Regions from separate parts of the Virgibacillus salidurans genome, predicted to be linked through region 2. Evidence: predicted binding sites of a transcription regulator. Region 2 holds the regulator's gene; each other region holds the start of a gene.

Region 1 (4,394 bases), 850 kb from region 2:
CAAAGAATCCATGAGAAAAGAACTTGAGGACCTTGAAGAGGCGGTTGCAGAGGTATCTGATCAAAAAGAGTTAAAATATCTCAGGCCTCCAAAGGGAGTTTTTAGTGAGGAAACGTTAGATTGGGCAAATGAACTCGGTTATATTCATGTCTTTTGGTCATTGGCTTTCGTTGATTGGGAGACGAGCAATCAAAAAGGATGGGAATATGCCTTTGATCAAATTATGGAGCAAATTCATCCCGGAGCGGTGATGCTCCTCCATACCGTTTCAGCAGATAACGCAGAAGCATTGGAGCATTTAATTACAGAACTTAAAGCTCAAGGGTATACCTTCAGGAGCTTGGATGATTTTGTGCTAAAAGATAAACTTCCTGAAGGGATTTATGGGTACTAATAATGCACGAGGCAGAGATTATCTGTCTCGTGTTTTCATTTACAGTGTGCAATATTTATTTAAAATTTTCCTAACCTTTGCTATACTAAACAGTACATTAGCATTGGGGGTTATACAATGGAAAAGCAAGAATTAATTGCTCCAAAGGATTATAATATTGTGATGGAAATGGAGCAATACGCGACAGACCCGATGAAAAAAGCCTTAATATGGCAGAATGACAACGGTGATTCGAAGGAAATTACCTATGCTGATCTGATGAAAAATGTAAATCGTATTGGAAATGCTTTTTTGGAAAAAGGATTAAAAAAAGGCGACAAGATTCTTATTATGATTCCACGCCTCATTGAGGCTTATGAAGTTTATCTGGCAGCACTGAAAACAGGGATCATTATTATTCCAAGCTCTGAGATGTTAAAAACGCGTGATCTACAATATCGTGTCAGTCATGGGGAGGTACGCGGTGTTGTAAGTTATTATCCTTTTGTTGACCAATACAAGGGTATACAAGAATATGATCAATTAACCAAATTTGTTGTTGGAGGACATGCAGATGGCTGGCACCTGCTGGATGAGCTGAAGGAAAATGCTTCCGAGCAGTTAGAAATAGCTGCTACAACTCGTGATGATATCGCTTTTTTGCCGTATACTTCGGGCACGACAGGCAATCCAAAGGGAGTCGTACATACCCATGGCTGGGGTTTTGCGCATTTGAAAACAGCATCGGAAAATTGGTTAGTTATCAATGAAGGGGATAAAGTTTGGGCGACAGCGGGTCCCGGCTGGCAAAAATGGGTTTGGAGTCCATTTCTATCGGTGCTTGGATCAGGTGCGACAGGTTTTGTCTATAACGGAAAATTCGACCCAAACACCTATTTGCAATTGCTTCAGGATAACGAAATAAATGTATTATGCTGTACGCCGACAGAGTATCGTATTATGGCAAAGGTCGATAATTTAGACGACTATCAATTCCCTGCGCTTCATAGTGCAGTGTCTGCTGGTGAGCCATTGAACGTTGAAGTCATTGATATTTTTCGAAAATATTTTGATATAACGGTTCGCGATGGCTATGGCCAAACGGAAAACACATTGCTATTAGGTTTCCTGAAAGGTATGGAGGTACGACCAGGTTCCATGGGCAAACCAACACCAGGTAACGATGTGGAAGTAATTAATGAAGACGGGCGTCCTGCAGCCGTTAATGAAGTCGGCGACATCGCTGTTAAACTGGATTCTCCAGCATTGTTCAGAGAGTATTATAAGGACATGGAACGAACGAAAATGTCATTGAGAGGCGATTACTATATCACAGGAGATCAGGCCTCAAAAGATGAAGATGGATACTTCTGGTTTGAAGGGCGCAGGGATGACATCATCATCAGTTCCGGCTACACGATTGGCCCGTTTGAAGTGGAGGATGCTTTGGTCAAACACCCCTATGTTCAGGAATGCGCAGTTGTTGCAAGCCCAGACGAAATCCGCGGAAATCTGGTAAAAGCCTTTATTGTATTGAAGGAAAATGTGGATAAAAATAATACGGGCTTGGTCAAAGAATTACAGGATCATGTTAAGGATTCAACCGCGCCATATAAATACCCGAGACTGATTGAATTCATTGAGGAGCTACCGAAGACCACATCAGGGAAGATTCGGAGAGTTGAACTGAGGGAAAAAGAAAAGCAGGTTTTGTAAATTAATCAATATAACTTAAATAGAAACCTAATCTTATTCAGATTAGGTTTCTTTGACTTTTTCAAGTGTGGGCTATCGCCGAATAAACGTACACCAATGCGGGACGAGAACCCCATATCGCGGAACAAACTCATCCGCGCGCGGGACTACAGCCTCTCTTCGCGGAACAATTCCGACCGTGCGCGGGACAACAGTCCCCCATCGCGGAATGAGAGAAACTCTGAAGAGCCATCAACCTATACACCTAGCTCTCTCCGGTTCACATAATGATACGTCGCAAAAACGAAACCAACAGAATATTAGTAAGGTCATCTGCCTTAAAAATAATTCAGGATTTTTATTATTTTAGTTCCTGAAGCACAAGAAAGTTTAACGCAGGAAACGACTCACACGCTCATCTTTCTCAAAAAAATCCCTAAACCACTTGAAAGTCAAAGAAGGTCAGAGTATAATAATAATCAAAGGTCAAAGTTAGTCAGACCTTGAATGACCTATAGTTTAATGAATCTAAAACATGAAACAAACCACTTGAAAGTCAAAGAAGGTCAAGTTATAATGTATTCATAAGGTCAAAGATAGTCAAAGTCAAATTTGATATTAATAATTGATTATAAACCTTTAAGGAGGAATGGAAAATGCAATGTCAACAATGTGGAGCAAATCCAGCTACCATTAATGTCGCAATGCAAATCAATAATGAAAAAGTAAACATGCATGTATGTAATGAATGTTTCCGTGAAATTCAAAGCGAATTGATGAATTCAAATAACTTTTTCTCAGATTCATCGTTTAATGGAAATGCTAATGATGCATTTTCTAATAACTTTGCACAAGGAAATGGTCCAAATAAAATGGGAACAAAAACAAGACAAAAACAAGAAAATAATGGTTTACTTGACCAACTAGCAAAAAATGTAACAGACGATGCGAAAAGAGGTCAGATTGATCCAATCATAGGTCGAGATAATGAAGTGAAACAGGTTGTTGAGACACTGAATAGAAGAAATAAAAATAACCCTGTCCTTATTGGGGAACCTGGTGTTGGGAAAACAGCCATTGCTGAAGGACTTGCACTAAATATTACAGAAGGAAATGTTTCATCCAAATTAATGAATAAACAAGTGTATCTATTGGATGTAGCATCATTAGTAGCAAACACTAGCATGCGCGGTCAATTTGAAGAACGTATGAAACAATTAATTCAGGAATTACAATCCCGTGAGGATGTTATCCTATTCGTGGATGAAATTCATTTACTTGTCGGTGCCGGAACTGCAGAAAGCTCCCAAATGGATGCGGGAAATATTCTAAAACCGGCGTTAGCTCGTGGTGACTTGCAGTTAATTGGTGCAACAACATTAAAAGAGTACCGCCAAATTGAAAAAGACGCAGCACTGGAACGTCGCTTGCAGCCAATTATGGTAAAAGAATCATCACCTGATGAAGCGGTGCAAATTCTAAATGGTATAAAAGATCGGTATGAGAAATTCCATGAAGTCCGTTATTCTGATGAAGCTATTCAAGCTTTCGTAACACTATCCGGTCGCTATATACAGGATCGATTTCTACCGGATAAAGCGATTGATTTAATGGACCAGGTTGGATCTCGTTTGAATCTAAAAAACGCAGAGAAAGATTCGAATTCCCTAAATAACCGTCTTAACGAAATCATTGCAGAGAAAGAGCAAGCAGCTGAGAAAGAAGACTATGAACGTGCAGCACACTTACGCTATCAAGAAATTCAACTGCAAAAGCAATTGGACAAAGCAAAAGATGAAGAGACTGTCATTGATGTAGATGTTTCTGACATTCAATTGATCGTCGAAGAAAAAACAGGTATTCCTGTTACAAAATTACAAGCAGATGAACAGGAAAAAATGAAAGATCTTGGTAAAAACCTTGAAGCAAAAGTAATCGGACAAAGCCAGGCAGTTGAAAAAGTTGCCAAAGCAATTCGCCGCAGCCGTGCAGGCCTCAAATCAAAATACCGTCCAATCGGTTCATTCCTATTTGTAGGGCCAACCGGTGTTGGTAAAACAGAACTAACAAAAGCACTTGCTGAAGAGCTATTTGGATCCCGTGAATCGATGACTCGTCTTGATATGAGTGAATATATGGAAAAACACGCGGTTTCCAAAATTATAGGGTCACCTCCCGGCTATGTTGGCCATGAAGAAGCTGGACAGTTAACCGAGCGTGTACGTCATAATCCGTATTCAATTATTCTGCTTGATGAAATCGAAAAAGCGCATCCGGACGTACAAAACATGTTCCTGCAAATTATGGAAGATGGGCATCTAACTGA
Region 2 (4,394 bases):
GGTGTACCAGTTGTTCCGCCAGGAGCATGGCTGGGTAGCTACGTGTGGCAAGGATAAGTGCTGAAAGCATCTAAGCATGAAGCCCCCCTCTAGATGAGACTTCCCATCACTTCGAGTGAGTAAGATCCCTCAGAGACGATGAGGTAGATAGGTTCGAGGTGGAAGCGTGGTGACACGTGCAGCTGACGAATACTAATCGATCGAGGACTTAACTAATTTCTTTTTTGATGGTCGTTCATGAAACTCTTATTTAGTTTTTAGGGTATAAATGAAAAAAACCCTTGCATTTTCTATTAGAAATGCATATAATATATCTTGTCTTCATTTTAAAGAAGGAAGTTCTGATTGATCAACACAGAACGACCTAACACCGTTAGGTCTGGTAGTAATAGCGGAGAGGTCACACCTGTTCCCATGCCGAACACAGAAGTTAAGCTCTCCAGCGCCGATGGTAGTTGGGGCTTTGCCCCTGCAAGAGTAGGACGCCGCCAGGCAAATCAAAAGAGCTGGAATGCAGTTACTGCATTCCAGCTCTTTTCTGCATTTAAAGATTGTTATATTTTGTCGTATCGTTATTTTTATTTTTTAAATGTAAGCTTAAAGCCTTTTTCTACTGCTAAATTTTATATTAAATCATATATATAAATAGAGAATTCCAATTATCTTAACTATGTAACTTCGCAAATTTACTGTAATATATAATATATATATAGAATGGAGGGGCGGGAATTGGAAGCATTTATGGAACACGTATTTGATGATAACTTTACGCTCATGATGACTCGTGTGTTAATTGCACTGGTTTTATCAGGTATTATTGGCTTTGAACGTGAATTGAATAATCATTCTGCCGGTTTTCGCACACACATACTCGTTGGTGTTGGGGCTTGCTTAATGATGCTTTTATCTTTATTCGGTTTTGAGGCTTTTATAGAGGAATATGATAATGTCCGTTTTGACCCGGCGCGAATACCATCCTATGTTATTAGTGGGATTGGGTTTCTTGGTGCAGGGACAATTATCGTTTATGGTGGAACGATTCGTGGTCTGACTACTGCGGCTTCCATTTGGACAGTTGCGGGACTCGGCTTAGTTGTTGGTGCAGGAATGTACGGGGCTGCTTTGTTTACGACACTTATCATTCTGCTCAGCTTGGTTTTCCTGAATAACTTTGAAAAGTTGTTTACAAAAGGGCGTTCCTCTAATCTGATTGAAATTGTGGCATTACCTGATCTTCAAATTAATGAAATTGTTTCTGTTTTTGAAAAATTTAATTCGACGATCAAGAAAGTTGAAATTTCAAAGTCAGAACATGATGTAAGGAATATCTTTGTGAAGATTGAGCGAAAACCCGATGTAGAGCGTATAGCCTTGGTCGAAGAAATCTCTAAAATTGATTATGTAAAAAATATTTCCGAACTTAAATAGAGAACGACTCGAAGAACCTTACACATAAAATATGCTGTAGGGTTTTTTTCTTGTTTTGTTTTCCAAATTTTTGTCTACTCTATATATAGAACAATGTATTTGCATCTCACATATTTTAGGGTATAATAAACATATAGTCAAAGATAGTCAAAGTCAAAAGCTCATACGAGGAAGAGGAGGTGGGCTCATGAGTAATATTTCAGATGTGATTGAGCAATATTTAAAAAAGATATTACAAACAAGAGGGCAAAATGCAATCGAGATTAAACGTAGTGAAATTGCTAATCAGTTTCAGTGTGTCCCCTCTCAGATAAATTATGTAATAAAAACGCGTTTTACATTGGAAAAAGGGTATATAGTAGAAAGCAAACGTGGCGGTGGTGGCTATATTCGAATTATGCGGGTTATACACCAGGATAAATCTGAACTCATTGATGAAATAATAGGGATGATCAATCCTACAGTAACGCAGGCAGCTTCCATTGATGTGCTTGAGCGACTATTGGAGGAGGAATTAATTACCGAACGTGAGGCGAAAATTATTCTAAGTGGAATAGATAGAAATACGTTAGCATTTCAGCTGCCACTTCGGGATGAGGTTCGGGCTCGTGTGTTAACTGCCATGCTTTCAGAGTTAAAATACCTAAACAAGTAAGGGGGAAAAACGATGGAATGTCAGGAATGCCAGCATCGGCCGGCCACACTTCACTTTACGCAAGTCATAAATGGGAATAAAACCGAAGTTCATGTTTGCGAAGTGTGTGCGAAGGAAAAAGGCTATATGACGTATCCGGAGGAAGGGTATTCCCTTCATAATTTGCTAACAGGCCTATTCAATTTTGACTCGGCAATGATGGAAAATCAGCAAAGTAATTCGTATAAGCAAGTAAAGGAATTGAAATGTCCGCAATGCGGAATGTCACTTTCAACATTTAAAAAAGTAGGAAAGTTCGGCTGTGCCACGTGCTATGATACGTTTTCAGGAAGGCTTGATCCGATATTGCGCAGGGTACACTCAGGAAACACCAAGCATTATGGGAAAATTCCCAAACGCATGGGGGGCGACTTGCATACAAAGAAACAACTGGAAAGTTATAAAGCTGAATTGCAACAGTTGATTGAAGATGAAAATTTTGAAGAAGCTGCTCAAATAAGGGATAAGATTAAAGCATTGCAAGATCAGAGTAATAGCTCGAAAGCAGGTGATGATTCATGACCCTAAAGCAATTTATGAATGAGGCTATTAGCCCTTGGATGCGCGAAGAAGGTCCGGATAGTGATATTGTTTTAAGTAGTCGGATCCGTCTGGCAAGGAATTTCTCAGACGTTTCGTATCCTATTCTTGCAGACCAGGGGAAGCTGGAGGAAATTCGGGATTTTTTTAAAAAGGAATATGAGCATCAGTCTTTTCAGGATTATGAGGACTTTGCATTCATTTCGATTCCGGATTTAACAGCAGTTGAAAGACGGGTGTTAGTTGAGAAGCATTTAATCAGTCCACACTTATCAAAAAGCGATCAAGCTTCAGCGACGATTATTTCTAAAAATGAACAGGTATCTGTCATGATTAATGAGGAAGATCATATCAGGCTCCAATTGTATTTCCCGGGCCTTCAATTACCAAAGGCGTTGGAGAAGGCATTTGAGCTGGATGATTGGCTGGAAGAGAAAATTAACTATGCTTTTGATGAGACAAGAGGATATTTAACAAGTTGTCCAACCAATGTAGGTACAGGGATGCGGGCATCCGTTATGATGCATCTCCCTGCTCTTGCGATGACAAAACAAATCAATCGCATGACACCGGCAATTAATCAGCTTGGACTTGTTGTCAGGGGCATTTATGGTGAAGGCAGTGAAGCGCAAGGCAATATTTTTCAAATTTCGAATCAGATTACACTAGGCAAATCGGAAGCGGATATTATAGGGGATTTACAAAGTGTTGTGAAACAATTGATTGAACACGAAAGAAATGCACGGAATCGTATCATGGAGCAATCAGGCAAAAAGCTTGAAGATCGCATTTTCCGATCTTTCGGTGTGCTGGATTACAGCAGAATTATCGAATCAAAGGAAGCAGCGGTATGTTTATCAAACGTTCGACTGGGAATTGATTTAGGACTCATTAAAAATGTATCCCGAAATATACTTAATGAATTAATGATTTTGACACAGCCGGGATTCCTGCAACAATATGCAAGCGCGACGTTAACAGCTGATGAACGGGATGAATTAAGGGCATCACTGATTCGTGAACGCCTACAATTGGAGAAATAGACAGGAGGAAAATGTATATGATGTTTGGACGTTTTACAGAAAGAGCACAAAAGGTATTAGCCCTGTCACAAGAGGAAGCTGTGCGACTTGGGCATAATAATATTGGTACAGAGCACATTCTCTTGGGACTTGTTCGAGAGGGGGAAGGGATTGCTGCGAAGGCTCTTGAGTCTTTAAGCCTTGAAGTACCTAAGATTCAGGAAGAGGTTGAGAAGCTAATCGGTGTTGGAAAGAAGCCCATGCAATCGATCCATTATACGCCAAGAGCCAAAAAAGTAGTGGAGCTATCCCAGGATGAAGCAAGAAAGCTCGGCCACTCCTATGTAGGTACAGAGCATATCCTTCTAGGACTGATTCGTGAGGGCGAAGGAGTCGCTGCACGTGTATTAAATAATCTTGGCGTTAGTCTGAACAAGGCACGTCAGCAAGTACTTCAATTACTTGGAAGCAATGAATCACAGGGCGGGAGACAAGGACACCGCAATAACCAACAATCAAATGCAAATACGCCAACACTAGATTCGTTGGCAAGAGATTTAACGGTAATTGCAAAAGAAGGCAGTGTTGATCCCGTCATTGGCAGAAGCAAGGAAATTGAGCGTGTTATTCAAATATTAAGCCGCAGGACAAAGAATAACCCTGTATTGATAGGAGAGCCGGGTGTTGGTAAAACAGCTGTAGCAGAAGGG
Region 3 (4,394 bases), 1.5 Mb from region 2:
ATATACTGAAATTTAATAAATATTGCAAGGGATTTTTTAGGAAGTATTTACTAGAATAGGTAGATGGGGGTGCAGATTTGGTTGGGATTAAATTTTGTTCGTGTATTTATTATGGGGATAGGGATGTTATTGGGCTCGGGGTGATTCTTTCCCTCTCAGGTTGATTATCCATCCTCGAGTAATACTTCTATTCTCCGTTCGGTATACGCTCGCTTTCAGTCAATATTTCTACAATTAACCTTTTTACAAACTGCCAAAATTAGCTTATACTATTTCTAACAGTATAATAGAAAGAGGCTTAATATGCGTATTAACGAAGTTCCACTTAGAGAGAAAAGCATTGTCCTGATTGGGTTTATGGGTGTTGGTAAGACATCCATTGGAAAGTCCGTTGCCAAGAAATTATATCGGGATTTTATCGATATAGATGAAGAAATCGAAAGTAAATATGGTATGCCAACGTCCGAGATTTTTCAAACGATCGGTGAGCAAGCTTTTCGTGAAAAAGAGAAAACAACAATCATAAAAGCTTGCAAGCAAAAGCTGAAAATAATTTCCGTTGGCGGTGGGGCTTTCTTACAGGAGGAAATCAGAAATACGTGCTTAGCAGAATGTATCGTATTTTTCCTAGATTTGTCCTGGGAACATTGGCAGGAAAGGATTAGCTTACTTATTGACAGCAGACCCGTTCTACAGGGGAAAAATATTGATGAAATTAAAGAACTTTTTCATAAGAGGCAGCCAATCTATGAAAAACATCATTCTAGGGTGGAAACAGATAATCTGATTATTGAAGAGGTTGCTGATTTTATCGTGGATTCTTTAAAAACGGCTTGGGATATTCATGAACCTAATGGCGGGTGAAATAGGAAAAGGGAAGGGTGGTGAATGCCAAAAAACATCACCCATTCTCCATAATGTCCACGATTTCCTTCCTCGCTTTTTTCGCTTCAGGAATAGGATATACCGGAAAAACATGATTCATATTTGGATACTCAAAATAATTGATCTTCACGCCCTGCGCTTCTGTCATATTCTTAAATTTCCTAATATCGGGTAGCAGTACCTCATGCGTGCCAATAAACACAGAAATTTTCCCTAACCCTTTTATCTCTCCGTTGATTGGGCTGAGCATATAATAGTTCGGATTGGCATTCCCGGCAAATGATTTGCCCATTTCAGCCGCACCGTAAATTCCAATTAGGGGATCCAGTTTTTCAAATGCACGGAGATCGGGGTTTTTCATGGTAATATCAAGCCATGGTGAAAGCAAAATAATGTGTTTCGGTTGTGGCATGCCCTTTTCCAGGAGCAACTCGGCCAAAGCAAGCGCAAAACCTCCCCCGGCAGAGTCGCCCATAAAGATAAGATTATCCACACCTGACTTGCCCAGTATCTCTTCATAAATGAGAAAAACCTTGTCAAATGACTCCTGATACTGATGATTCGGCGCCTTTGGGTAAATAGGTACATAGATTGTTGCCCCAGTCTCCTTGGCTAGTTTACCTAAAAAATTCCAATGAAAGATGAGCGGCTGACTCACGTATGCCCCACCATGTAAGTAAAGGATTTGTTTTTTTGTTGGCTTGTTTTCGAAATTAAAAAAATAGCAGCTCATATCATCATATGTTCTGAGCACTAGATTAAATCTCTCACCGATTTTTCTTGGCAAAACATACGGCTTTCTATCTTTACGCTTTTGCTCCATAAATGCCGCAAGAGCCTTTTCGTCCACAAATTTTTCTTTCCCACCATAAAGGAAAAGGAATTGTTCAACCAGCTTACTTCTTAGACTTCTCACCGGACCTCTCCCCTTCTCTCTAAAAAATTCCTAATCCCGCAACGTCATCCAAGCCCTATCTCTATGCCACTCGACACGGACAGATGTACCAAAAAATTCCGATAGACATGTACTTGTTAACATAGCGGACCTTTCTCCTTTATCAAAAACTGTTCCTTGATGAAGCAGTAGCGTATGAGAAAACACTGGCAATATCTCTTCGATGTGATGTGTCACAAAAATGATGGTTGGGGCGTCTTTTTGAATTGCCAAATTATCTATCGTGGAAAGCAATTCTTCCCGCGATATAAAATCAAGTCCGCTAGTCGGTTCATCTAATATGAGCAAATCAGGTGATCCCATTAGCCCACGTGCAATAAGAATTTTTTGCTTTTCTCCTTGGGAACATGTTTGATATGTACGGTTTGTCAAATGACTGCAGCCAACCTGTTCCATAATTTGATACGCCTTCTTGTAGTCTTCGTTATTAGGAACATCATACAATCCGATTGATGCATACTTACCGCTAACGACAACATCCTCACCATACGCCGTCCCTTTTATTCTTTCCTGTATGGACGAACTCACCCAGCCAATGGACTTTCGTAATTCTCTAATATCCGTCCTCCCAAATTGCTGATCCAACACGCTGACTTTTCCAGTTGTTGGCCAAATATAACCATTTACCATATTCAGTAACGTCGTTTTTCCCGAACCATTCAGTCCAAGTACCGCCCAGTGCTCACCCCTAGATACGTTCCAGTTCACATTAGTTAGAATCGTTTCCTGTTGTCTTTTCCAGGAAACATCCTGCATATCAATAACATTCGTCAAAACTGCTCGCCTCTTTCTATTCATTTTTATAAAAAAATAACAAGAGATCCAAAACGCCAGACCCTTGTTATTACTAGTTTTACAAATAGTGCGCCCAGAGGGATTCGAACCCCCGACACTTGGTACCGGAAACCAAAGCTCTATCCAACTGAGCTATGGGCGCATGTAATTAAATTTTTACACAGAGAATATTATAACCCTTCTATCATATTTATACAAGTCCTAGTAAAATAGTCAGACAGGTTTATTTTTGCACTAGATGGGTATGCTGGGAAGTATGATTTTTAACGAAGTATTTTGTTGAACGTTTTTGTTTGACCTTTATTGACCATTTAGGTATGATGAACATAGACGTTATGAATAAGGGAGGATTTTTTTAAAATGAATTTAATACCTACAGTTATTGAACAAACGAACCGTGGAGAGCGCGCATACGATATTTACTCACGCTTATTGAAAGACCGTATTATTATGCTTGGTAGTGGGATTGATGATAATGTAGCGAACTCCATTGTAGCACAATTATTATTCCTTGAAGCTGATGATCCGGATAAAGACATTTCGCTTTACATTAACTCACCGGGTGGTTCCATTACAGCTGGAATGGCGATATTTGATACGATGCAATTCATTAAACCTGATGTATCAACAATCTGTACTGGAATGGCAGCATCTATGGGTGCGTTCCTGTTAGCCGCTGGTGAAAAAGGAAAGCGATATGCACTTCCAAATAGTGAAGTGATGATTCACCAACCATTGGGTGGTACACAAGGTCAGGCAACAGATATCGAAATCCATGCAAAACGTATCGTTGAAATGAAACGAAAAATGAACGTGATTCTTTCTGAACGTACAGGACAACCACTGGAGGTTGTTGAGCGTGATACAGAGCGCGATAACTTTATGACTGCTGAAAAATCAGTAGACTATGGGTTGATTGACAAAATCCTAGAACGTAATCCAAACTCAGATAAATAAAATTTAAAAGGGTGCCTCAAATGAGACACCCTTTTTTTATGCTTCCGAAACAAAATTTACTAAGTGATCGAGTGCAATTTCTTCATCAGCCCCGTCCGCAATGATTGTTATTTCCTCTCCACTGGTTACGGCTAGGCTCATTAGCCCCATGATGCTTTTCGCGTTGACTTTTTTGCCTTCTTTTTCAAGAAACAAATGTGCCCCGTACCGGTTTGCTTCCTGAACAAATTGTGCAGCTGGTCTTGCTTGCAGACCTGTTTCCAATTCAACTTTCACTGTTCTATCAACCAAATTTCTCATCCTCTCCTACGTAAACGCTAACATTTATAATCAATTTTAACCGACAGTAACGCATGTCTAAACATACGATACTGCCGATTTAGGAAATTCTATTTCAATTATAACATAAAGTGAAACTTCATTCAGCGGGGGATTACAGCCCATTAATGCGTGATAAATCCGATTTCTATTTTTCCTGTAAGACTTCACCGCTTTTAAGTTTTTCTGCAAATTCGTCGATTTTTTTCAAACGGTGGTTGATACCGGATTTAGAAATTTTGCCACTTGATACTAATTCCCCTAATTCTTTTAACGAAACTTCTTGATGCTGGACGCGTAAAATAGCGATCTCTTGAAGCTTTTCCGGTAATTGATCGATTCCTACGGTGTTCTCAATTAATTTGATATTTTCAATTTGCCGAAATGCCGCACCGATCGTTTTATTTAAATTCGCTGTTTCACAATTCACAAGACGGTTCACTGAATTACGCATATCACGGACGATTCGAACATCTTCAAATTT

Evidence for each region. The regulator CtsR, encoded in region 2, represses protease genes until heat stress. The targets are predictions, from matches to a motif close to ATGGTCAATAAAGGTCAAACA.
Region 1: KFZ58_RS05180 (ATP-dependent Clp protease ATP-binding subunit) is a predicted target of CtsR. The motif match lies at 2,621-2,641, and genes of this name have one in related genera.
Region 3: clpP (ATP-dependent Clp endopeptidase proteolytic subunit ClpP) is a predicted target of CtsR. The motif match lies at 2,926-2,946, and genes of this name have one in related genera.

What each region holds. Positions count from the first base shown of each region.
Region 1 is NZ_CP074373.1:966,420-970,813, forward strand. It holds gene pdaA (delta-lactam-biosynthetic de-N-acetylase) at 1-394, shown strand, start outside; gene mbcS (acyl-CoA synthetase MbcS) at 512-2,089, shown strand; gene KFZ58_RS05180 (ATP-dependent Clp protease ATP-binding subunit) at 2,725-4,394, shown strand, end outside.
Region 2 is NZ_CP074373.1:119,907-124,300, forward strand. It holds rRNA gene KFZ58_RS00650 (23S ribosomal RNA) at 1-216, shown strand, start outside; rRNA gene rrf (5S ribosomal RNA) at 379-494, shown strand; gene KFZ58_RS00660 (MgtC/SapB family protein) at 775-1,428, shown strand; gene KFZ58_RS00665 (CtsR family transcriptional regulator) at 1,616-2,083, shown strand; gene mcsA (protein-arginine kinase activator protein McsA) at 2,096-2,644, shown strand; gene mcsB (protein-arginine kinase McsB) at 2,641-3,705, shown strand; gene clpC (ATP-dependent protease ATP-binding subunit ClpC) at 3,723-4,394, shown strand, end outside.
Region 3 is NZ_CP074373.1:2,497,398-2,501,791, forward strand. It holds gene KFZ58_RS12880 (shikimate kinase) at 304-864, shown strand; gene KFZ58_RS12885 (alpha/beta hydrolase fold domain-containing protein) at 902-1,801, opposite strand; gene KFZ58_RS12890 (ABC transporter ATP-binding protein) at 1,832-2,614, opposite strand; tRNA gene KFZ58_RS12895 (tRNA-Arg) at 2,704-2,777, opposite strand; gene clpP (ATP-dependent Clp endopeptidase proteolytic subunit ClpP) at 2,996-3,592, shown strand; gene KFZ58_RS12905 (HPr family phosphocarrier protein) at 3,629-3,883, opposite strand; gene whiA (DNA-binding protein WhiA) at 4,059-4,394, opposite strand, start outside.